4 regions of the Agarivorans sp. 1_MG-2023 genome follow, and region 3 is predicted to be linked to each of the others. Evidence: predicted binding sites of a transcription regulator. Region 3 holds the regulator's gene; each other region holds the start of a gene.
What was found. The regulator sigma-54, encoded in region 3, starts transcription at its own class of promoters, with help from an activator protein. The targets are predictions, from matches to a motif close to GTTGGCACGNNNNTNGNNT.

Region 1: Q4592_RS04155 (CmpA/NrtA family ABC transporter substrate-binding protein) is a predicted target of sigma-54. The motif match lies at 4,248-4,266, and genes of this name have one in related genera.
Region 2: Q4592_RS09815 (PEP-CTERM sorting domain-containing protein) is a predicted target of sigma-54. The motif match lies at 1,956-1,974, and genes of this name have one in related genera.
Region 4: xdp1 (exosortase-dependent surface protein XDP1) is a predicted target of sigma-54. The motif match lies at 3,153-3,171, and genes of this name have one in related genera.

Annotation. Positions count from the first base shown of each region.
Region 1 covers NZ_JAUOSJ010000002.1:459,803-465,711, reverse strand. The annotation lists gene dapB (4-hydroxy-tetrahydrodipicolinate reductase) at 1-637, opposite strand, end outside; gene Q4592_RS04165 (ABC transporter ATP-binding protein) at 861-1,700, opposite strand; gene Q4592_RS04160 (ABC transporter permease) at 1,716-2,681, opposite strand; gene Q4592_RS04155 (CmpA/NrtA family ABC transporter substrate-binding protein) at 2,807-4,192, opposite strand; gene Q4592_RS04150 (ABC transporter substrate-binding protein) at 4,563-5,264, shown strand; gene Q4592_RS04145 (FKBP-type peptidyl-prolyl cis-trans isomerase) at 5,331-5,909, opposite strand, start outside.
Region 2 covers NZ_JAUOSJ010000005.1:322,340-328,248, forward strand. The annotation lists gene brnQ (branched-chain amino acid transport system II carrier protein) at 1-217, shown strand, start outside; gene Q4592_RS09810 (methyl-accepting chemotaxis protein) at 414-1,781, shown strand; gene Q4592_RS09815 (PEP-CTERM sorting domain-containing protein) at 2,025-2,618, shown strand; gene fldB (flavodoxin FldB) at 2,709-3,236, opposite strand; gene xerD (site-specific tyrosine recombinase XerD) at 3,330-4,250, shown strand; gene Q4592_RS09830 (thioredoxin fold domain-containing protein) at 4,363-5,151, shown strand; gene recJ (single-stranded-DNA-specific exonuclease RecJ) at 5,235-5,909, shown strand, end outside.
Region 3 covers NZ_JAUOSJ010000008.1:174,435-180,343, reverse strand. The annotation lists gene pmbA (metalloprotease PmbA) at 1-119, shown strand, start outside; gene mgtE (magnesium transporter) at 202-1,563, opposite strand; gene Q4592_RS13605 (HPr family phosphocarrier protein) at 1,633-1,923, opposite strand; gene rapZ (RNase adapter RapZ) at 1,889-2,746, opposite strand; gene ptsN (PTS IIA-like nitrogen regulatory protein PtsN) at 2,773-3,216, opposite strand; gene hpf (ribosome hibernation promoting factor) at 3,225-3,512, opposite strand; gene Q4592_RS13585 (RNA polymerase factor sigma-54) at 3,536-5,038, opposite strand; gene lptB (LPS export ABC transporter ATP-binding protein) at 5,089-5,814, opposite strand; gene lptA (lipopolysaccharide transport periplasmic protein LptA) at 5,817-5,909, opposite strand, start outside.
Region 4 covers NZ_JAUOSJ010000003.1:284,138-290,046, reverse strand. The annotation lists gene Q4592_RS05660 (tetratricopeptide repeat protein) at 1-2,208, opposite strand, end outside; gene xdp1 (exosortase-dependent surface protein XDP1) at 2,354-3,097, opposite strand; gene Q4592_RS05650 (ferredoxin--NADP reductase) at 3,343-4,080, opposite strand; gene Q4592_RS05645 (lipocalin family protein) at 4,107-4,646, opposite strand; gene Q4592_RS05640 (sulfite exporter TauE/SafE family protein) at 4,663-5,421, opposite strand; gene lhgO (L-2-hydroxyglutarate oxidase) at 5,574-5,909, shown strand, end outside.

The sequences.
Region 1 (5,909 bases), on a different contig from region 3:
CACCAGCGCGAATAGTCGCAAAGCCAATTGTCTCTCTGTCGCGCTCACCGGTAATACCTTCTCGACCATATACTGCAACTTTCTTTAAGTCTCGGCCAAGAGTATCTGCAATCGCTTCGCCCATGCCTAGAGCGGTCCCTGAAGGAGCATCAACTTTATGGCGATGATGACCTTCAATAATCTCAATATCGGTGTAATCACCCATCACTTTGGCAGCTACTTCTAGCAGCTTAAATACTAAATTCACTCCAACACTCATGTTAGGCGCAAACATAATCGCGATATCTTCAGCGGCATCAGCTAATTCTTGTTTTTGTTCGTCACTAAAACCGGTCGTGCCAATAACCATTTTCTTACCATTTTCTCGGGCCCAAGCAAGGTGTGCGAGTGTAACGACGGGTGCGGTAAAATCGATGATAACGTCAATGTTGTCTTTAGCTTGTTTAATACTCTCTACAATAGCGATGTCGAGTTTACCTAAACCTGCCAACTCACCAGCATCAACACCAATTAAACTAGAGCCTGGGCGCTCTGTGGCGGCGCCTAAAGTGGTGGCTGAACTTTCATTTACTGCTTCCAGTAAATTTTTGCCCATTCGTCCATTACATCCAACAATCGCTACTCTTACTGGCGACATAACTATTCTCCTTTTAAACCGCTACTCATACCGAGATTGTGCTCGACTATAACAAAGCAAGCTATATAAAACGAGGCTTAGCCAAGAGTTAGGCGAAGAGCGGCTAGAAACACATAATCTTCTAGTGAATTACGCTATGGGCAGTATTGCCAGCTTTGACTCCCCATTAACAAAAAGGCCACTGTTAACGTGGCCTTTTTGTTATCTAAAATGCGAGCAATGCTTACGCTGCCTCGCCTGATTTAACCAGTTTAGGTTTAACTTTTTCACTCGCCTGAGCCGGATTACGCTGGCGCTCATACAAGAATTTAAGCACTTGTGAACGGTAATGGTTATATTCAGCATCATCGGCTAAAGCCACCCTATCGCGCGGACGTGCTAGTTTTACATCTAATACTTCACCAATGGTGGCAGCGGGTCCATTGGTCATCATAACGATTTTATCTGATAATAAAACGGCTTCATCTACATCGTGAGTAATCATAATAACGGTGTTGTTAAGCTCTTGCTGGATCTCCATTAAAGAATCTTGCAAGTGAGCCCGAGTTAAGGCGTCTAAGGCACCAAAAGGTTCATCCATTAACAGCACTTTAGGTTGCATTGCTAAAGCCCGTGCAATACCAACCCGCTGCTTCATACCGCCAGAGATCTCATCTGGCCTTTTGTCTTTCGCATGAGTCATATGCACAAGCTCTAGATTGTGCTCAATCCACTCTTTCATTTCAGCTTTAGACTTTTGCCCTTTAAAGACTTCTTTTACCGCCAACTCAACATTTTGATAAGCGGTTAACCAAGGTAATAAAGAGTGGTTTTGAAACACTACCGCGCGGTCGGGGCCAGGTTGGTAAACTTCTTTCCCCTCCAAAACAACGCCGCCTTCAGTGGCGTTATACAACCCTGCCACAATATTAAGTACCGTCGACTTACCGCAACCAGAGTGGCCAATCAGCGATACAAACTCACCCTTTGCTATTTTTAGGTCTACACCATCTAGCGCTCTAAAAGGCCCGTTTTTGGTGGGGAAATCAATGCTTACATGATCGATTTGTAAATACTGTGACATAGTTATTTCCTTATCCTAACGTGCACTTTCTGGGCTTGAATGAGAGATTATTTTTTGCAGGCTTACCATCAACCAGTCAAGTACATAACCAATTAATCCAATCACTACTACAGCCACCATAATGCGGCCTAACGAGTTGGAGCTACCATTTTGGAATTCGTCCCAAACAAACTTACCCAAACCGGGGTTTTGTGCCAGCATTTCAGCGGCAATCAATACCATCCAACCAATACCCAAGGAGATACGTAATCCAGTGAAGATCATCGGCAACGAAGCTGGAATAGCAATTTTGAAGACCTGTTTACTCCAGTGCAGCTGAATCACGCGGCCCACGTTTAGCCAATCTTTATCAATAGAGGCAACACCCGTGGCCGTATTGATTAAAGTAGGCCATAACGAACATAGTGTTACGGTGATAGCTGAGGTAACAAATGACTTAGAAAACATCGGGTCGTTACTCACATATACCGCGCTCACCACCATGGTCACAATAGGCAACCAAGCGAGCGGTGATACTGGTTTTAATATTTGAATAATCGGGCTAATTGCCCCGTAAAGCTTTTTGTTTAAACCGCATGCTACACCAATAGGAATGGCGATAATGCTCGCTAAAATAAAGCCGGTAAACACGGTAAATAAACTGGTAAGAATTTGGTCAAAAAAGGTTTCTTTTCCGGTATAAGGGCGAACCTTTATTTTGGCGTCGGGGTTCTTAGCTAATTTTTTTTCGTTACGCACTTCTTGGCGTTGATAAAAAGCTTCTTCTTTTAACCGCTCTTCTTGGTGTTCAACCACCAAACCCTGATACTGCTGCCACACCTGCGAAGGGCCAGGTAAGGTCCCTAGACTGGTTTGCACCTTAGCTGCCGATACACTCCAAAGCAGTAAGAACAAAGCAATCGCCAGAAAAGGCAATCCAATACGCTCAAAAATTTCACTTAATTGCTGCTTTGGGTTTTCACCGCTGGCCAAACGCACCATGGGTACTACAGGGCTCAAACCTACTGTTTCTAGAGAGTGAATTAATTTATCTTTCATCACTACAACTCCTTTTGCGAATCTCGATGCCGGGCACTAAGCCCGGCCGCTCTCAGTAATGATATGACTTAGATCTTGTCGTCTTTTTTCAAACCAATGTCGAACTTATCTAAATAGGCATTTGGTTTTGAGCCGTCATATACAATATTGTCAATGAAGTGTGTTTGCGGTGGTTTAAAACCAGTCTCAGTTTTGAAGTTAGGAAACTCTGAGGCATCAATAACACCATCAGCAATCAGCTCTTTTGCCGCTGTCGCGTAAATGTCTGGACGGTAAACCTTTTTGGCAATATCCATGTACCAAGAATCTGGTTTGTTATCTGAAATTTGTCCCCAACGACGCATTTGCGTTAAATACCAAATTGCATCGCTGTAGTATGGGTAAGTCGCGTTGTAGCGGAAGAATACGTTAAAGTCTGGCACTTCACGTTTGTCGCCTTTTTCGTACTCAAAAGTACCGGTCATGCTGTTAGCAATAACGTCGTAATCGGCACCTACGTATTGGCTTTTAGACAAAATTTTCACAGCTTCTGGACGGTTCTTATTGTTCTCTTCGTCTAACCACTTAGCGGCGCGAATCATCGCTTTAACGACCCGAATGTGAGTATTTGGGTATTCATCAGCCCAGCCTTGGCTCACTCCAAATACTTTTTCTGGGTTATTTTTCCAAATCTCGTAATCGGTAACAACCGGTACACCAATGCCTTTAAATACTGCTTGTTGGTTCCAAGGTTCGCCCACGCAGTAACCGTAAATAGTTCCGGCTTCCATGGTAGATGGCATTTGCGGTGGCGGTGTCACCGACAACAGGGCATCTGCGTCAATTTTGCCTGATGTATCACCTTTATGTGGCGCATAGTAACCAGGGTGAATACCGCCAGCCGCTAACCAATAACGTAACTCGTAGTTGTGGGTAGACACTGGAAACACCATGCCCATATTGAACGGTTTACCTTGCTCAATGTAACTATCAACAACCGGCTTCAGCGCGTCGGCTTTAATCGGGTGAACGGGCTTGCCGCCTTCATGAGGCACATGTGGTTTCATTTGCGCCCAGATATCGTTTGATACAGTAATCGCGTTACCGTTTAAATCCATGCTGAAGGCTGTAATAATGTCGGCTTTAGTACCAAAACCAATAGTTGCACCTAGTGGCTGACCCGCTAGCATATGAGCACCATCTAGCTCACCGGTAATCACCCTATCTAATAAAACCTTCCAGTTCGCTTGTGCTTCTAGCTGAACATAAAGGCCTTCGTCTTCGAAGTAGCCTTTCTCATAAGCTACCGCTAACGGCGCCATATCGGTTAACTTAATAAAACCAAATTTTAAATCTTCTTTTTCAGGCTCTCCCACTTCGGCATGAGTAAAGCCAATAACACTGGCCGAGAGCACAGCTGTAGCAATGGTTTTTTTAATAATTTGTTGTAAGTTAACGGTGATTAATTTTTGCATCCCTGCTCCTAAGTACCTAGTTTGAAGTAATCATAAGGTGTTAATACTTAGTAGGTAGCCAATCACGTGCCAAGATCTAGATCACATTTTTTTAACGCTATAAATCATCAACTTAAAATTATTTATACCCCTTAAGTAGTATTTGTATTTTTTCAATGAATTCACTAACTTAGACCACCGTCGCACAACTTTGGCGCACAAGAATAGAGATAGTACGTAAGGCCATACCGTTACTTATCAGTGTTTTCGAGTGAGAGACAAAACCCCAAGTCATAACGATTCATAAGGAAATAACCCGCTATTTAGGTGTTCGACTATTTTGTTTTTCGTCTCTATAATCTACGAATTGTATTAAAACAAGTTAAGAAATATGAAGAACCTTGTATTCTATTTGTTGTTTTGCTTGATGTTATCACCCACCCTATCCGCTAAAACGTACCGTACAACCCAAGTGATTAGCGGGCCACTCGCAGAAATGGGGCAAGCTTTATTAATTGAAGCTTATTACCGCGCGGGAGAACGCGTTGTATTTGAGTTATTACCTAGCGCAAACGCCTTGGAGGCAACCAATAGCGGCGAGTACGATGCTGAGATGTTTCGTATCGACAATTTACAGACTAAGTACGCCAATTTAATTCAAATTCCTACCAGTTACTTAAGCTCAGAGAATGTGGTTTTTACTCGTTTAAGTGATCTAAAAGTGGAAGGATATGAGAGCTTAAAACCCTACAGCATTGCTTATCGCAGTAGTTTAAAGGCAGCTGAAATAGCCACCTTAGGTTTTCCCAAAACTAGCCAACTTCAAGACTTAGATTCAGCCTTAAGATTTATGAGTATAGGTAGAGCAGACCTAGTGGTAGAAGAACGCTGGTTAGGCCTAAAGCGTATAAAGGCGCTTAAGCTCAACAATGTTAGCTTAGTTGAACCACCTGTTGACCAATTAAAGCTCTATCATTATGTACATAAAGATCATGTCGAACTAGCGGCAAAACTCGATGAGGCATTTAAACAAATGCTTAAAGATGGCAGCGCTCAATCAATCATTGAGAGTGTATTGAAAAATGTAGAGTAATTCAGGTGGGTCATTCTATACAAAAAAACCGGCCAATGGCCGGTTCTTTAAGAAGGTTTATAGCTATTAGCCAAGAATAGCTAATAACTCAACTTCAAATACTAATGCTGCAAACGGAGGAATTGCCGCGCCAGCACCTTGTGAGCCATATGCTAGCTCTTGAGGGATGTAAAGTTTCCACTTGTCACCCACTTTCATGCGTTGTAGTGCTTCGGTCCAGCCTTTGATTACGCCGTTCACAGGGAACTCTGCAGGTTGGCCGCGCTGAACTGAGCTATCAAATACTTCACCAGAAATTAAAGTACCTTCATAGTGAACTTGTACTTTGCTGCTAGCACTTGGAGTTTCGCCTTCGCCTTCAACAAGTACTTCATATTGAAGACCCGTTTCAGTTTTGTTGATTTCAGGACGAGAACCATTTTCAGCTAGAAAAGTTTCGCCTTCAGCCATTGCTTCTTTATGCTGCTCAGCTTTTTTAGCTTCGATATCTTTAGTGATTTCTTGGAAAGCCGCACCAATTACTGCTTCGTCAAGTTGTGGTTGAGCACCACTCATCACATCACGAATACCATCTAACATGGCATTTAGCTCTAATCCGTCGAATGCTGCGCGCTCAATTTGCTCGCCAATTTGAAGGCCGTAACC
Region 2 (5,909 bases), on a different contig from region 3:
GTTTAATCGCCCACAAATGGCGGCTCGTTTAATTATTGGTGTAGCCGCTATTTTTGGGGTACTGGATGCGATTAAAGCGGCAGGCGTAAATATGGATGCCTTTAATGTACTGCCTGGTTTCTCACAAGGTTTTGCTTGGTTACTACCCACTCTAGCAGCGGTAATGGTTAGCGTATTTGTTCGCGATAGCAAACAACAAGTGGTTGAAACCGCTTAATTGTTAAAGCGCTAGCAGCCCTGCTGGCGCTTTAGTTCTACTTATTCATCATAAAAAATCAACACAATCGGTTAGCTTACGATTTTTTTGTTTGTCTTATCTCATTAGCTGAACGGCGAGATCTCGCATTCATTCAGCACGGGTCATAACATGGATGATCATTAATTGCGCAGTGCAATACAAAATGGAGTTTGTCATGAAAGAAGTCCCATTTAGATGGATCGATCGCTATAACATTCATTTAAAGTTACAGGAGAAATTCCTGTTAATGTTTGCCTTCCCCATGTTGGCCTTGGTGGCCATTTTGCTGATTGTATCAAGTAATTTTGAACAGCATTTGGCGCAGGTACATTTGCAAGAAGCGCAATTGCTAAGCCAAGTGATTCAAGCCGAACCAGAGCAACTACGCAGCGTGTTATCGCGTGCGGGATATTCGTTACGGCAAAATACAGTGACCTCACAACACGACGATACCTCAATATTTGATTTGTTTTCGGGATTTCAGTACGCCAGTATCGCGGCCATTTTATTTGTGGCGGGTTTGCTGTTTTATTACATCATGACCTTTATTGGTGGGGCGATGTACCAAATACACAACGCCCTAGATATGCTGGCCAAAGGTGACTTAACCTATCGTTTAAACTATTTCCCAGTACGTGATGAATTTAGCTCTATCGCCATCATTATTGATAAAGTCGCAGAGCGCGAGCATCAACTGGTAAGCGAAACCAATGCCACCAATGGCTTGGTAAAGCAGCTTTGCGAGCAACTAAGCAGTACCAGTGAACAATGCAACAGCCTTAGTGTTCAGCAGCAAGACAGGGTTGACTCGCTGGCCAGTGCTATTGAGCAAATGGTGGTGACAATTCGCAACGTTGCCGCAAACGCTAATGATACCGCCGAGCAAACCGACCAAGCTAATCAAGCCACTAGTGATGGGCAACAAAAAGTTGAGCTAACCGTAGACGCCATTGAGCACCTAATGAATGACGTGCAACGGGCGGAACAAGCGGTAACTCAGCTAGAACAGCGCACGCAAGATATTGGCGCGGTGGTCACCACTATTAACTCTATTTCAGAGCAAACCAATCTACTGGCCTTAAATGCGGCTATTGAAGCGGCACGAGCTGGCGAGCAAGGCCGCGGATTTGCGGTGGTGGCCGATGAGGTACGTAGTTTAGCTGGGCGCACCCAACAAGCTACGGTAGAGATTCAATCGATGATTGAAGAGCTGCAATCTACCAGTTCCGGTTTAAGTTCTACAGTGAAAGAAAGTGTGCAGCGCGGCGAAACCAGCAAAGAGATGATGGGCGGGGTGCACCAAACTATTGCTGATATTCACCAGCGTACTGATATGGTCTCGGCAAAAATTTCTGAGATTGCTACCGCTTCCGAAGAACAAGGTGCGGTAGCGACAGGCATTTCGGACGATACTCACCAGTTGCGTGATCAAACGGTGTTGGTGACCGAACTCGTTCAAGGTTCAGACCAAGCGATTAAGTCTTTGTTAGAACAAGTCGAAGTGCTGGAACTACTGACTAAAGAGCTAAATATTAAGCGCTAAGGTTTATTTAGGTAGGGTATCTGGTTAACTGTTCTTGCACGATAAAGCTTTGAGTTACATATATTTATAATTTAAATCTTATTAAAGCCGGTTAAATGTGTCGGCTTTATTTACATTTTTAGTGATATGATATTCGAAATAATCTTAACCTACTGATTAATTTGAATATTTGCGGATGGTCTGTTTTTTGCTTTAGCCTGCGATGAATATATAAAATATGATGTTACTTTAGGATAATTATCAATGACTAAGCTGTTCCCTTTATTGTTTCTAACTTTGTTTGCCAATCAACTAAGTGCCACTATCTTATCATTCGAAGATATACCTGGCGGTAGTGTGCAAAACCAATACGGGCATGCCCAAACTTACAAAGGTTTTAACTTCTCTAGCACTCTAGACTGGTTAGATTTAGAAGGTTCTAGTTGGAATTATGGCGCTAAAAGCGGTGAATTTGGTATGCTAAATAACCGTGGTGGTGTGGGCGTTATTACAGAACAAAATGGTGCAGATTTTACTTTTGATGGCCTTTGGGCGAAGAAATGGGCTACAGGTAAAGAATCTGGCGGCGCAGACTCTTCGTTTGGTGTATTGCAAGGTTACAATAATGGTGTGTTAGCGTGGACTGTTGATACTAGTTTAAATGGTAGTTATGAGTACTATAGCGCTCAAACAGGCTTGATCGATGAGTTACGCTTGGGTTTTGGTGGTATCTTTTTAGTTGATGATATTGTGCTAAATGAAGACGTTCCTGCAACAGTTTCTGAGCCTGCAAGCTTGGCTATTTTTGGTTTAGGTTTGGTGGGGCTTGGTTTTGCTCGAAAGCGTAAAGTAAACTAATTTATATTAGGTGAACATCAAATGCCCTGATAGCTGTCAGGGCATTTTTATGTTTGGAGTAGTAAGCTTCTAACGAGCATTGGCTTAGGTTTAGGCTAACTGTTTCAGTTCTTCTTTCAGCTGCTCACACCATTGATGAATGCGTTCATCACTTTGTTCAAACTGGTGTTCGTCGTCTAGCGCTAAACCATAGAAGAATTCTCCGTCTTCAGTAAGCGCTTTAGAGGCTTCAAATTCGTAACCTTGGTTTGGCCAAAAGCCAATAAAGTTTGCGCCAGAAGGGGCTAATTGCTCAAACAACATGCCCATTGCATCTAAAAACCATTCGCTGTAACCAATTTGATCACCCAAGCCAAACAGGGCGATGGTTTTGTTTTTTAAATCTAGGCCTTCAAGGTTGTCCCATACCGCTTCCCAATCTTCCTGTAATTCGCCATAATCCCAGGTAGAAATACCGAGGATAAGTAGCGAATAATCACTCATTTGCTGCACGTCGCAATCTTTGATGTTGAATACATCAAGGTTGTGCTCAGCAAATTCAGCTTGAATCTTTTCAGCTGCCATTTCGGTGTAACAGGTAGAAGAGCCGTAGAACAGGCCAATGCGCATGCTATGCATCCTTTAAAGCGTTGGAGAGTGCGCGGGCAGTGTACCAAAAGCCTTTAGTAACACCAATATGCTAAGTCTTAGCTTTGTAATGTAGTGAGCGAAATGCCAAGTAAGCAAGTTAAACCAAAAGCCAGCAAAATAGATAATCCGCATATCAACCGTTTTATCGAGCAACTGTGGTTTGAGCATAGCCTTGCAGAAAATACCCTTAATTCCTACCGAAACGATCTTAACCAGCTTGCCTGTTATTTACAGGGCAAACAGCTTGCGATTGAATTAGCTGAAGCATTGGATTTGCAAGGGTTTATCGCTTCCCGATTTGAGTTAGGTCAAAAGCCTGCTAGTGCGGCTAGGCAGTTATCTACCATGCGGCGTTTTTATCGTTTTTTACTGCAGGATAAAATCCGCACCAACGACCCTTGTGCATTGCTGGTACAGCCCAAGCTGGAGAAGAAGCTCCCTGGCACCTTAAGTGAAAGTGAAGTTGAAGCCTTGTTAGATGAGCCGCAACTCGATGATCCGATTCAGCATAGAGACTTAGCCATGTTAGAGGTTTTGTATGCCACTGGCTTGCGTGTTACCGAGTTAGTGAGTTTACAAATAGAACAGGTGAGTTTGCGCCAAGGTTTAGTCAGAGTTGTAGGCAAGGGCGGTAAAGAACGTTTAGTGCCTTTAGGTGAACAGGCTGTCGATGTATTAGAGCGCTATTTAAAACACGCCCGCCCAATGTTACTTAAACAAGAGAGTGACGTATTGTTTCCTAGCTTGCGTGGTAGCCAAATGACTCGGCAAACTTTTTGGCATCGCATTAAGCGTTATGCGAGTTTGGCGGGTATAAATAGTCATTTGTCGCCGCATACCTTGCGTCATGCATTTGCTACCCACTTGTTGAATCATGGTGCTGATTTGCGTGTGGTACAAATGCTGTTAGGCCATAGCGATTTGTCTACTACGCAAATCTACACCCATGTTGCTAATGAGCGTTTACGCTCGGTGTACCAGCAGCATCATCCGCGCGCTTAAACGTGCTAGTAACCGCTTTGTAATTAAAATTTTTGCATTTAAGCCATAGAGACGGTAAGTTTTGCTGTGTTTGCACGGTCTGCTTAAACACCCCTAATTCGGAGAAGATTTAATGAAATTATCCAAGGCCTTACTGTTGTCGATGAGTTTATTCGGCCTGAGCCTAAATAGCGCGTGGAGTGAAGACGCAGCCCAGTTAAGCGCTGTTAAACTAGATACCAGTAAAACCCAACATGTCATTGAAGCACGTTTAGGGGTGAGTGTTGACTCTATTGCTGAAACGCCGCTGGCGGGTATTTATGAAGTAGCCACCAGCCAAGGTTTATTTTACGTAAGCTCAGACGGAAACTATTTATTGCAAGGTAGCTTGTTTGATTTGGTGAATCGGGTAAACCTAACCGACCAAAGTATGTCTAATGTGCGTTTAACGCAACTGGCTAGCTTTGAAGATGACATGATCGTATTTAAAGCTAAGGATGAAAAACACGTTATTACGGTGTTTACCGATACGAGTTGTGGCTATTGTCGTAAGCTGCATAACGAGCTTTATACTTATAGAGATAAGAACCCAGAAACCAATAAAGTGGAAGACCTTCCAGGTTACACCGACTTGGGTATTACCGTTCGTTACTTAGCTTTCCCGCGTGGTGGAGTGGAGTCACCAGTGTATGGTGAAATGCAAAGCGTATGGTGCGCCGATGATAAAACAGCCGCTATGAGCGCGGCTAAAAATGGTAGCAACGTAGCACGTAGTAGCTGCGATAATACGGTATTAAAACAGTATCAATTAGGCGAAGCCTTTGGAGTGCGTGGCACGCCAGCTATGGTATTGGAAGATGGCACTATGTTACCAGGCTACCGCCCACCCGCTGCTTTGCTTGAGTATTTAGAGCGCGGCTAAACATTAAGCGCCTATAATTGGGCTCCTGCTTTTTAATTAGAGCGGAGCCTTTTTTATTTACTTCAAAAAAGAGTAAACCAACCGTGTTATTACGCCGCAGAGAAGACCTAGATACCCAAGCATTACCCAAAGACTGGCCAGAGCTGATAAAGCAGGTTTATGTACGCCGTGGCGTAAAAACCGCAGCCGATGTAGAACGTCGAGCGCAAGCTTTGTTGCCGTTTCAAGGTTTACAAGGCATGGATGATGCGGTGAATTTACTCATCGAAAACCTCAACGTAAGAAAGAAGATAGTGATTGTGGGCGACTTTGATGCCGATGGCGCTACCAGTACCGCGCTATTAATGGCGGGCTTGCCACAATTTGGTTTTCGTCCGGTAGACTTTTTAGTGCCTAATCGTTTTGAGTATGGCTATGGCTTAAGCCCTGAGATTGTAGAGTTGGCTGCCGCTAAGGGCGCCGAGCTTATCATTACCGTTGATAATGGCATTTCGAGTATTAGCGGTGTAGAAAAAGCCAGCGTCTTGGGGATCCCGGTATTAATTACCGATCACCACTTACCTGGGGAGCAACTCCCCAAAGCAGCAGCGATTGTTAACCCTAATTTGTCGGCTTGTGCTTTTCCTAGTAAAAATTTAGCCGGTGTGGGCGTTGCTTTTTATTTGCTAATGGCGCTGCGCAGCAAAATGCGTGAACAAGATTTGTTTGCAAAACAAGGTTTGCAAGAACCTAACATTGCCAGCCTATTGGATTTGGTG
Region 3 (5,909 bases):
CCAGTACTTTGCCTGAAATGTTTGCGAATGTTGTCGCTATTGCTGATGATTTCGATAAAGAGAGTGCTATTCAAACGGGCTCGATATTGATTTCTTCAATGAAGATTGCAGGTAGCTAAAGACAATTGGATTGGGCTAGAGCCACAAAGAAGCTGAATTGCTTGCTCTAGCTCTGTTCTCGTTTCTGGCCTCTAGCTGTGTTTAAGCCAGTATTAAGGTGGCCATTCCTAAGAAAGAGAATAAGCCCATTACATCTGTAATGGTGGTTAAAGCCATACCGCCAGCTAATGCTGGGTCGATGTTAAATTTCTTCATTAGCAGAGGAATAGTGACGCCAGCAAGCCCGGCTAATGACATATTTACAAACATCGCGCCTGCAATGATCACTCCCAGTGTCCAATCCCCTTTCCAAAAGGTTACCACTAGCGCAATCACCGTGGCCCAAATCATACCATTGAGCATGCCAATAGCTGCTTCTTTGCCGATGAGCCAGCGTGAGTTACCTTCCCCAATATGCCCCACAGCTAAGCCACGGATTACCAAGGCAAGTGTTTGATTACCGGCAATGCCTCCCATACTAGGGACAATCGTCATTAAAATTGCCAAGGTGGCTAATTGTTCCAAGGTAGACTCAAACATGTTACTGATAGAGGCTGCGATTAACGCTGCGCATAAGTTTATTGCCAGCCAAAAGGTTCTACGTTGAGTACTTTTTATTACTGGCGCAAAGGTATCTTCGTCATCATCCATGCCGGCCATGCCCATCATGCTGTGCTCGGCATTTTCTCGAATAATATCAACCACATCATCAATGGTTACTCGGCCCAATAAGTGGCCTTGTTCATCGACGACAGGAGCAGATATCCAGTCGTGGCGTTCAAATAATGCCGCTACATCGTCTTCATCCATCGCTACCGGAATAGTCTCTGCCTTACTGTCCATCACGTCGCGAACGTTAACATTTGGGTTAACGGTAAGCAGGGTCGATAAGGGGATATCGCCGAGTAGTGAATCATCCTCGTCCACCACATACAGGGCGTCAGTGGCTTCGGGTAATTCACCGCGCACCCGTAAGTAGCGTAATACCACATCAATGGTGACGTCGGCACGAATGGTGATGGTATCAGTGTTCATGATACTGCCGGCAGTATCTTCAGGGTAGGCTAAGGCGGCTTCTACACGATGGCGATCTTGCCCGTCCATCTGTTCTAATACTTCTTGATAAACACTATCAGGCAGGCTACGCAGCACGTAAGCGATGTCATCGGTGTCCATGCCTTCGGTGGCTGCGGCAAGCGTCTCTGGCGCCATTAATTGCAGCACGCCTTCCATTACGTCTTCGTTAAGTTCTTCGAGAATTTCGCCGTGTTGTTCAGGATCGGTGAGTTGCCATAACACTTTCCGCCCTGCTGGGGGGCTAGATTCTAGCAGTAAGGCTACGTCACAGGCCGGCATTTGATGAAGCATGCGCCTAACATGCACAAACATACCGCTGTCTAGAGCTTGGTTAAGCTCCTGTAAGCGTTTGTGCTGATTAGGGTTTAACTCCATCTCTTCCGGCATAAGCATTCCCTATTATTGTTTGTTTAAGCGGCGCTTGCTAAGTGTAGCGTGTGTTTATTGCGCTTTGGTTTATTCTTCGTCGAAATTCGCTTCTATTAACGCTTGAACGGCATCTAAAGCGGCAGTGGCATCGTCCCCTTCGGAAATAATGGTTAAGGTATTTCCTTGAGCGCTGGCTAACACCAACAAGCCCATTACACTGGCGGCAGAGGCGGTTTTCTCGCCATCGATAATGGTTAGTTCAGCATCAAATTTCTGGGCCAGCTCTACCAGTTTTGTCGCTGGGCGAGCATGCAACCCCAGCTTGTTTTTAACGATAACTTGCCTAGTGAGCTTCAAGACGGTGTTCCAAAGTGCGATGGCGACGTTGTACTTTACGCTGGGCACTAAAGTGTTCAGCTAATTTTTCTGCTACGTAAACACTGCGGTGTTGGCCACCAGTGCAACCAATGGCAATGGTTAGGTAAGCGCGGTTATTGGCTTCCAAATGCGGTAACCAAGATTGTAGTAAATCACGAATTTGCTCAATGTATTGATTGACCAAAGCTTGTGCAGATAAATACTCTTGAACAGGTTTATCTAAGCCTGTCAGTGGCCGCAACTCTTCTTGCCAATGAGGGTTAGGCAGAAATCTAGCATCAAACATATAGTCAGCATCATTAGGCACGCCGTTTTTAAAGCCAAATGATTCAAACACTAAAATTAACTGTTGTTGCTGATCGCCAGTTACTCTAGAGCGAATTAAGCCACTTAGCTCATGCACTGATAAGCGTGAAGTATCGATGCGTAAATCAGCATTTCGAGATAACGGTGCCAGCAGCTCGGTTTCCGATTCAATCGCTTCAGCCAGAGACAAATTGGTTTGACTCAGCGGGTGAACTCGCCGAGTTTCGCTGTAACGGCGGATCAGCGCCTCGTCTTTAGCATCTAAAAAAATGCTTAACAGATTCACATCAGGGCCGGCGTTGCGAATAATTTGGCCTATCGGCGAAGGTTCGTCTGGAAGGTTTCGAATATCGATACTTATTGCTACTTTAGAGTAAGTATTTTTTAAGTTATCGATAAGAGATTGCCATAACACAACCGGGAGGTTGTCTACACAATAGTAGCCCAGATCTTCTAGTACTCTCAAGGCGACGGTTTTTCCTGAACCAGAACGCCCACTCACGATAATGAGTTCCATGACTATCCCTAACGGTGATTAGAGTATTAGGCTACCATGATGTCGTATAATTCGTCATCACTTTGTGCACAACGAAGTTGTTTGCATACTTGCTTATCGTTAAGTTTTTCAGCTACTTGAGATAAGGTGTTGAGGTGTTGTTTACACTGATCTTCTGGTACCAGTAAGGCAAAAACCAAATCAACAGGTTTATTGTCAATGGCGTCAAAAGCAATTGGAGGATCACAACGTAAAAAAACAGCGGTTGTTTGATGCTGTTTATCAATGCGGCCATGAGGTATTGCCACGCCTTGCCCGATACCGGTGCTGCCCATTTTTTCTCTATTCAACAAACTCTCAAATATACATTGAGCTGTCGTATCCAGTTGACCAGCGGCTAGTTCACTAATGATTTCTAAGGCGCGTTTTTTTGAAGAGCATTGGACTGCACTTTGAGTGCAATCCAAGCTTAGTACTTTATCTATTTGCATGGAGGTGACTAATGTTTGTTAAGTTTTTCTTTATGTTTGATAACTTGGCGGTCAAGTTTGTCGATGAGGCCATCAATGGCGGCATACATATCTGAATGTTCAGCGGTAGCGAATAATTCACCGCCATTTAAATGTAAGGTGGCTTCTGCGATTTGATTGAGCTTCTCGACGTTGAGGATGACATGAACATTGTTTATCTGGTCAAATCGTCGAGTGAGCTTGGCAAACTTGTTATGGACATATTCTTTTAAAGACTCAGTAATATCAACGTGGTGTCCGGTAAGATTAATTTGCATAAATATAGTCCCCTTGATTGGCCTTAAAGTAGGCTCTTACGTTGGTTAGAAGGTGGTATCGCTAAAGACTCACGATATTTTGCAATCGTACGCCTTGCCACCTTGATCCCCTGATCTGCCAAAATATCAGCAATCTTACTATCGCTGAGAGGTTTACTGGTATTTTCGGCAGCAACCAGTTTCTTAATTAATGCACGAATAGCGGTAGATGAACATTCACCGCCGCCATCGGTAGCCACATGGCTAGAGAAGAAATATTTAAGTTCGAAAATGCCGCGAGGTGTATGCATGAATTTTTGAGTTGTCACTCGCGAAATTGTTGATTCGTGCATTTCTACTGCTTCGGCTACATCGTTCAGCACCATTGGCTTCATTGCTTCTTCACCGTATTCGAAGAAGGCTTGTTGGTGGTGAACGATACAGTTAGAGACTTTGAGTAAGGTTTCGTTGCGGCTTTCAATACTCTTAATAAACCACTTGGCTTCTTGTAAGTGGCTACGGATAAACTGAGTATCGGTGGCATTAGACGTTTTACTTAAGGATGCATAGTGAGAGTTTACTCTTAGCTTCGGCATCGCATCGGGGTTTAGCTCTACCACCCAGCGACCTTGACGCTTCACTACGGAAACATCGGGAATAACGTATTGGGCTTGGTTTGGCTCAACAGCGTTACCCGGGCGTGGCTCTAAGGTGTGAATCAAACGCATCACTTCGCGCAGCTGGTCTTCTTTTAATTTGGTCTTTCGAGCCAATAAGCGAAAATCTCGATTGGCTAATACATCGATATGGTTAGACACCACATCTTTGGCTTCATTTAGCCATGGTGTTTCTGGGGAAAAACGACTTAATTGAATTAACAAGCATTCTTGTAGCGAGCGCGCGGCAATGCCTACGGGGTCGAAATGCTGAATCCGTTTTAGTACTGCTTCAATTTCGTCAAGCTCTACATCTAAGTCGTTATTGTCACTAGAATTGAGGCCATCTAATAACTGTTCACAATCTTGTGTGAGGTAACCTGATTCATCTACTGCATCAATAATGGCTAAAGCAATGGCTTGGTCTACTTCGCTGAAAGGAGTAAGGCGCATTTGCCACAGCATGTGATCTTGTAAGGAATCAACGGTTTCGCCTTGGAATAACATATCATTGTCGTCACCACCGCTACTGCCGCTCGATGAGCTAGCTGGCGCGGAACTGGCGCTATAAATATCGTCCCAAGTGGAGTCTACGGGCAGGTCATCAGAAACAGTTTCTTGGTTAATGGCATCGCCAGCTTCCATTTGGCTGCTGTCTACGTCGGCGCTAGATTCGGCTTCTGTAGATTTTTCATTGGCTGACTTAGCGTCTGTTGCGTCACTATCATTCGAATGTGACTCATCCGCCTCAAGCAGAGGGTTACTTTCCAGAGCCTCTTGAATTTCTTGCTGTAAATCCAGGGTTGAAAGCTGGAGTAAGCGTATGGCCTGTTGTAACTGGGGGGTCATGGTTAACTGCTGACCAAGACGCAACTGCAAAGATGCTTTCATTAACTACCGCTATCCCTTCTTTTTATATTATTTTCTAAGCTGCACTTTAACTATAGCTTGAATTGTTCACCGAGATAAACTCGTTTCACGTGCTCGTTTTCAAGTATTTCTTGTGGCTTACCTGAGGCTATCAATTCACCCTGACTAACGATATAGGCATGCTCACAAACATCGAGAGTTTCCCTTACATTGTGGTCGGTAATTAATACACCTAGACCGCGATCACGCAGGTGTTCAATGATTTTTTTAATATCAATAACGGAAATAGGATCTACCCCAGCGAAGGGTTCGTCAAGCAAAATAAACTTAGGGGCTGCGGCTAAGGCGCGGGCAATTTCTACCCGGCGACGCTCTCCGCCTGACAGGCTCATACCAAGATTTTTGCGAATATGGCCAATGTGAAACTCTTCTAGCAAATCGTCCAATGCGCCAATCTGCTGCTCTTTGTCCAAATCCTTACGGGTTTCTAATACCGCCAGAATATTTTTTTCTACCGATAAACGGCGAAAGATAGAGGCCTCTTGCGGGAGATAACCAATGCCTTTTCGTGCACGAGTATGCATAGCGGTGCTAGACAGATCATCGTCATCGATAAGTATTCGGCCTTGGTCTCGCGGCACTAGACCAACCACCATGTAGAAGGTAGTGGTTTTACCGGCGCCGTTTGGCCCTAGTAAACCAACAATTTTCCCGGTTTCTACATTTAAACTGACGTTCTTTACTACCTTGCGACCTTTGTAGCTTTTGGCAAGGTTCTCAGCGATTAAGGTACTCATGATTACTCATTGTCCTCGGGGGAGAGTTCTTCTAATTGCTGAGGCAGGAAGATAGTGGTTACGCGATTATTTTCATCGCCTTGAGCAACCATCTC
Region 4 (5,909 bases), on a different contig from region 3:
GCTATATTGTTTTTGAGCGTCAAGCGGTAGACTTTTACGCAGCAAGATATCGCCCTTTAGTGCATATAACTCGCTGCTATCACTAAACAACTGCTGTAATTTAACAACCGTTTTCTCGGCGTTTTCAATCTGTTGCTGCGCCAATTCAACTTTGGCTAACAAGACTAACGTTGTCATTATTTTAGGGTCAAGTTCGTGAGATTTAAGTAAGCTCGCTTTAGCAGCAGACAGTTGCTTTGCTTGAATCTGCATTTGAGCCAAAGTAACTAAGTTTTCCGGCTGCTCTTTCCAAATACTGTCCAGTAATCCAATAGGATAAGCGGCATCGTCATAACGCTCCAAACGAATTAATACTTCAGCATAAGAGCTTAAATATTGCTCATTTAAAATGTATTCACGATTTAATTTTTCAACCTCGGCTAATGCCAAAGACCACTGTTGAGTTTGCATATATGTATCTAGCTTCAACTCCCTAGCCACTCTATTGTCTTGCTGATAAAGCAGTACTTTATCTAATTGCTCAATAGCTTGTGGGTAGTCTTGCTGCTGCAAGTAGATACGAGCGGCCAGCAAATAGCTCGCCACATGGTCATTTTGCGTTGTAAGAATTTGCTTGAGCAATACTAAAGCCTGTTCGGGCTTACCTTGGCTTTTTAGCACCAAAGCTTTATTAAAACGTGCACCCAAATTACGTGGGCTGCTCGCTAAAACATCATCAAGATAACGCAGTGCCAGATCAAACTGCTGAGTTTTAATGTAGTAAGCAGCGATTAAATTTTGCGTAGGGCTGGTTTTAATATTTCGGCCAATCAGCTCTTCTACTGCAAGTTTAGCCTGGGCATAATTATTAACTTGTAGAGCCAACTCACCTTTCAACTGCAGCCACTTTATCGGGGCGTCTACTTCGCTATAAGATAAAGTTTGCAACAAACTTAAAGCTCGCCCTGCTTCACCACTCGCTCGTGCTAGCTCAGCTTCTAATATAACCACATAATTTGAATCGCTATGATAAGCGCGAATTTGCTCAAAAGCCTGTTGCGCGGCACGTAACCGCCCTGCGTCTATATAGAGATATACCAACTGTACCGACAATCCGAGGTCGCGAATAATATAATCAAAGTTTTCTTGAAGGAGTAGCTGCAGTTTATAAGGCTCGCCCGAACGCAAATACACCTTAGCAAGCATTCTTGTTGCGCCTAAATCACTGGGTTTCTGCCGTAAATACTGGCTCAGGTACTGCTGGGCTTTTTCATCATTCTTTAAAATAAATTCTGAGGCACCTTGAATAAACAACAGCGTATTTGCATCAGTCAGTTCTTCGCCTTCTGCAGCTGATACCTTTTGAGATAATTCAGTAAGCGCTTGCTCAGCCAGCTCAGCATTATCTTCATCACTTAACAAGGTAGCACTAATTAAAATAGCGGTAGGATCGTTAGGAGTCTGTTCTTGGACTTTCTTTAAGTAGCGCTTAGCCTCTTCTAGCTGATTAGCTTTAAGGTGGGTCATCACCAAACTACGTAAAACTTTAGGGTCTTCAGGATCTAAACTATAGGCTTTCTGATAACTTTCTAGCGCGGCGCTCATCTGGCCTTGATTTGCTTCTAAGTTTCCCTTTAATAGCCACGTTCGCTCATTGTTTTCAGCAATGCTTAAAGAACGTTTAACCCACTGCTCAGCCAGAACATACTCTTTCTGCTGCAGATATAAAGTAGCCAAGGTATTCATTGCACTAGGTTTATTAGGGATTAACTTCGTCGCTTGCTCAAACTCCTTACGCGCTAAATCAGCTTGGGAGTTTAATAAGTAGATCCGTCCACGCAACAGCTTCCACTCAAACTGAGTTTGTCGCGAAAACTCGCTCGCTCGTTCTTCAAAAGCCAATACTTCGGAGGTCTTTCCTTGCAGCAATAGAACATTACCAAGCATTGGCAATACTAAATTAATATCAGCACCAAGGTTGAGTGCTTCCTCCAGTTGTTTTTCAGCTGAACCTAAATTATTAGCGTTGAAATACACCTTTGCGAGTAACAGCTTTGAAGAAAGATGTTCAGGGTTAGCCGTTAAGGCATTTTTTAAATGAATAAAAGCTTCGTTTTCTTCCCCACTATGAAAGGCTTTAACGGCCAACTCGTATTCATTTGCTTGCTCATTAGCAGAGCTAAAGCCGGCAACACACAAAAGTAAGAAAGGGAGAAAAGACTTTTTCATTGGCAAACAGGTTCCTTGTTACAGCGAGGGTCAATCAATTAACCGACAAACAGTATCTAATGAACCAGAGGCAAAAAAAAGACAAAAAAATACGAAATACAGAGTATTTCGTATTTTTCGCTAAACAGGAAAAGGAATTTTGTATTTAAGCTTGGCGCTTTCTGGTACGTAGTGCAATACCAAATAGGCCCGCTGCAAATAACAGTACTGTACCTGGTTCTGGAACAGTAGCAGCAAACTGAGGTGTTTCGGTATTTACACCAGCAAGCTTGAATCCATCGTTGTTAGCAGACCAGTTCAAGTTACCGAATATAGGGTTGTATGCACCAATCAACCAATATTTAGACACAGCATCTGAATCAATAGCTTGATAAGCGTAATCGTCGGCATTACTTACTTCGGCTTCTGTTGTCCAACCTAAACCAGCTAAATCAGCCCATCTTTGATTATTCACAGTAGCAACATCACTGCCCGAATAAGCCAATACTGAAACATCTGCGTGACTAGCTTGCCTATTAGTTCCGTGATCTTCACTGGCCCAACCTAAAGTGAAGCCCGCTAGATTTACCGCTTCATCAAAAGTTAGCAAAACCATATCAAAATCGTTGCCGTAGCTGTCGATAGAATGTTGCGGAGTATTGTTCGGCTCATCTCTGTTATCAGACATCAAGCCATATGAGTTCGAATATCTAAGTTTGGTATTTTTAATACGTCCGTCATTAGGGTTGGCGGTATCCGACCAACCAGTAACACTTAATCCAGACATATCCAGAGAGTTACCGTTTCCAGTGCCGGATAGTGAACCATCATCAAAATCCCAAACTTGCTCCGCAGAGAAAGCTGACATAGACACAGCACACGTTGCTACTAATAAAATTTGTTTAAACACAGCGCCCCCAAAATAGCATTCTGTATATTATTTAAAAACCGTCCTGACCAATACAAAGCAATAAACAAGCCAATAAAATTAAGTCTTTACTTCCAATACGTTACAGTTAAAAAATTCAGTAAAACTGTAACATTGTAAAGAAAACTGACAACAAGCGTTGCTTTTGTAACCACTAAAAACTAGGTTGATGTTCAGGAGCTAAAAATTTGATGCGAGCAGATTAACATCAATGCTCATAAAACGCACTACCAGTATCGCTCCACCGTTACTTGCCCAGGTTTACGTCGTAAATTTTTCTTCAAACCTTTTTGCTCTAAGATTACTTGCGCATCGGTGATCATTTCGGGGTTACCACACATGATCACTTGGGAATGCTCTGCGCTTAATGTAAGGCCAAGCCCTTGCTCCAACGACCCATTCGCTAAGGCTTCAGGGATTCTGCTTTTAAGCGCACCTTCGCAGTCTTCACGAGTAACCATGGCTTGAAACTGGAACTGTGTGGGGTGTTCTGCTTGGTATTTATCAATAAGATCTTTATAAGCGATATCTTTGACTTTTCTCACGCCGTAGACCAACGCAATTCTCTCAAAACGTTGCCAAGCTTGCGCCGTTTCTAACATTGAGAAATACGGTCCTATTCCAGTTCCGGTGCCAATTAACCACAAATGCTTCCCCTCGGGCACTTCATCCAACACCATAAACCCTGCGGCACTGCTAGAGACATCGATGGTATCCCCAACACTCAATTGATGAAGATTAGGTGACAGCAAGCCTTGCTCTACCTTAATCGCAAGCACTTCTAGGTAATCGGTATCAGGAGGATTAACTAATGAATAGGCACGAGCTACTCGCTTGCCCTCTCTTAACTCTGATAACTTAATGAATTGCCCAGCGACAAATGGCGTAATATCGGCCTTAATTCGTAAACTGAATAGCTCATCATTCCAATCAATACGTTCAATTACTTTACCCTCAGTCCACATACTTGTTCCTTTACTAAGACAAATTCTTATTCTTGAGAAGTAATCACTTCAGAGTGATGATCTACATAAATCAACGCATCTACATCGTAGCCTAAGTCTTTAGCCTCGTGAACCAAGTCTCTTTTCACTTGGTGAGCTAAGTCAGGCGTTCGAGCAAGCAACCATAAATATTTTCGGTTAGGGCCAGCAACCAACGCGTATTGGTAGTCTTGCTCATCCAAGGCAAACACGACATAAGCACCATAAAATGGTCTAAAAAAGGACACTTTGAGATGCCCAATGTCTGGTGAGTCAACAAACTGAGCAATACCTTCGGCTTCAAACCACTGTTGTTCCTGCTCAGAAAAGCCTTTATTTAATACCGTTACTTTGCCGTCATCACGTAAGCTATAAGTTGCGGTCACATGGCTCATGCCACGCTCGAATGAGTGATCTAAACGGGCAACTTCATACCAAGTTCCCAAGTACTTTTGTAACTGAAAATTACTCACCGGCTCTATGCCTTCTGGTTTGCCGCTACATGCACTTATCAACAATACGGCAACAAAAATAACTGTCTTTTTCATTAGTACATCCTTTCAACTAAAACCTTAAGGCGGCAATACAGCCAATCAAAGTCATAACAAACAGAAACCATTTAAGCGTATTAGTCGCCGCTTTTATAGCAAACTTTACAGCGTAATGGGCACCAATAATGTAACCCACCGCTAACACTAAACCCGGCAACCACAACACTTGCCCTCTGGCAATAAACACCACCAGAGCAATACTGGTAAAAGATAAGGTACACACTAATTTAAGCGCATTTGCTCTTACTAAATCGTAGCGCAAACTGCCGGCCAATGCTGCGATCAAAATAAACCCTACGCCGGCCTGAACAAAGCCGCCATAAAACCCTGCTAAACCCAAGCTCCACTTAGCTGAAGGCGTATCGTCCATTTTGCGAGCAAGGGTGCCCGGTTCTGGCGCAACGGCACTGGGTTTAAACAGCATTAATGCCGCCATTGCCAACATTGCCCCCAGTAACAGGTATTTGATAATCCAAGCTGGTGAATAGGAAGCAGCAACCGCTCCCACTAGTCCTCCCACTAAGGTGGGCCACAAAATGGGAACGACATCTTCAGTATCAAGCTTGTCGTGCTTCTTGAAACCCAAAACACCGGTTAAACATTGTAAAAAAATGCCCACTCTATTAGTGGCATTAGCCACTTCTGCTGGCATCCCCATTACCATTAATGCTGGCAAGGTTAAATTGGAGCCGCCGCCTGCTAAGGTGTTAATCACACCAGCGATTAGCCCTACCACCAGCAGTAACACACCATGATAAATAGTAAAGTCCATTTACAGTTCTCTATAGGGCATTGATAAGTTTGACCTTATCATTGCATTAACTGGAATTCAGCAGCAGATTGATATCTTTAGTCTAAGCTTCGGATTTTGTGCCAAAATAACTAGGCTCAACACCTTGAGTAATGAGTCAAAAGGATTATCCATTGAGTTACGACTACATCGTAATTGGCGGCGGAATTGTGGGTTTAGCCACAGCTTGGCAGCTAAAGCAAAATCACCCTTCAGCCAAAATAGTGGTTCTAGAAAAAGAGCCTTCGTTAGCTTTTCATCAAACCGGGCATAATAGCGGCGTCATTCACGCTGGGGTATACTACCCGCCGGGCAGTTTAAAAGCGCAATTTTGTAAACAAGGTTTGAAGCAAACCGTCGCGTTTTGCCAACAACACGACATTCCTTACCTTCAGTGCGGGAAATTACTGGTTGCGACGACCCCTCTCGAATTAAGCCGTATGCACGATTTAGCCGCTCGTTGCATAGAA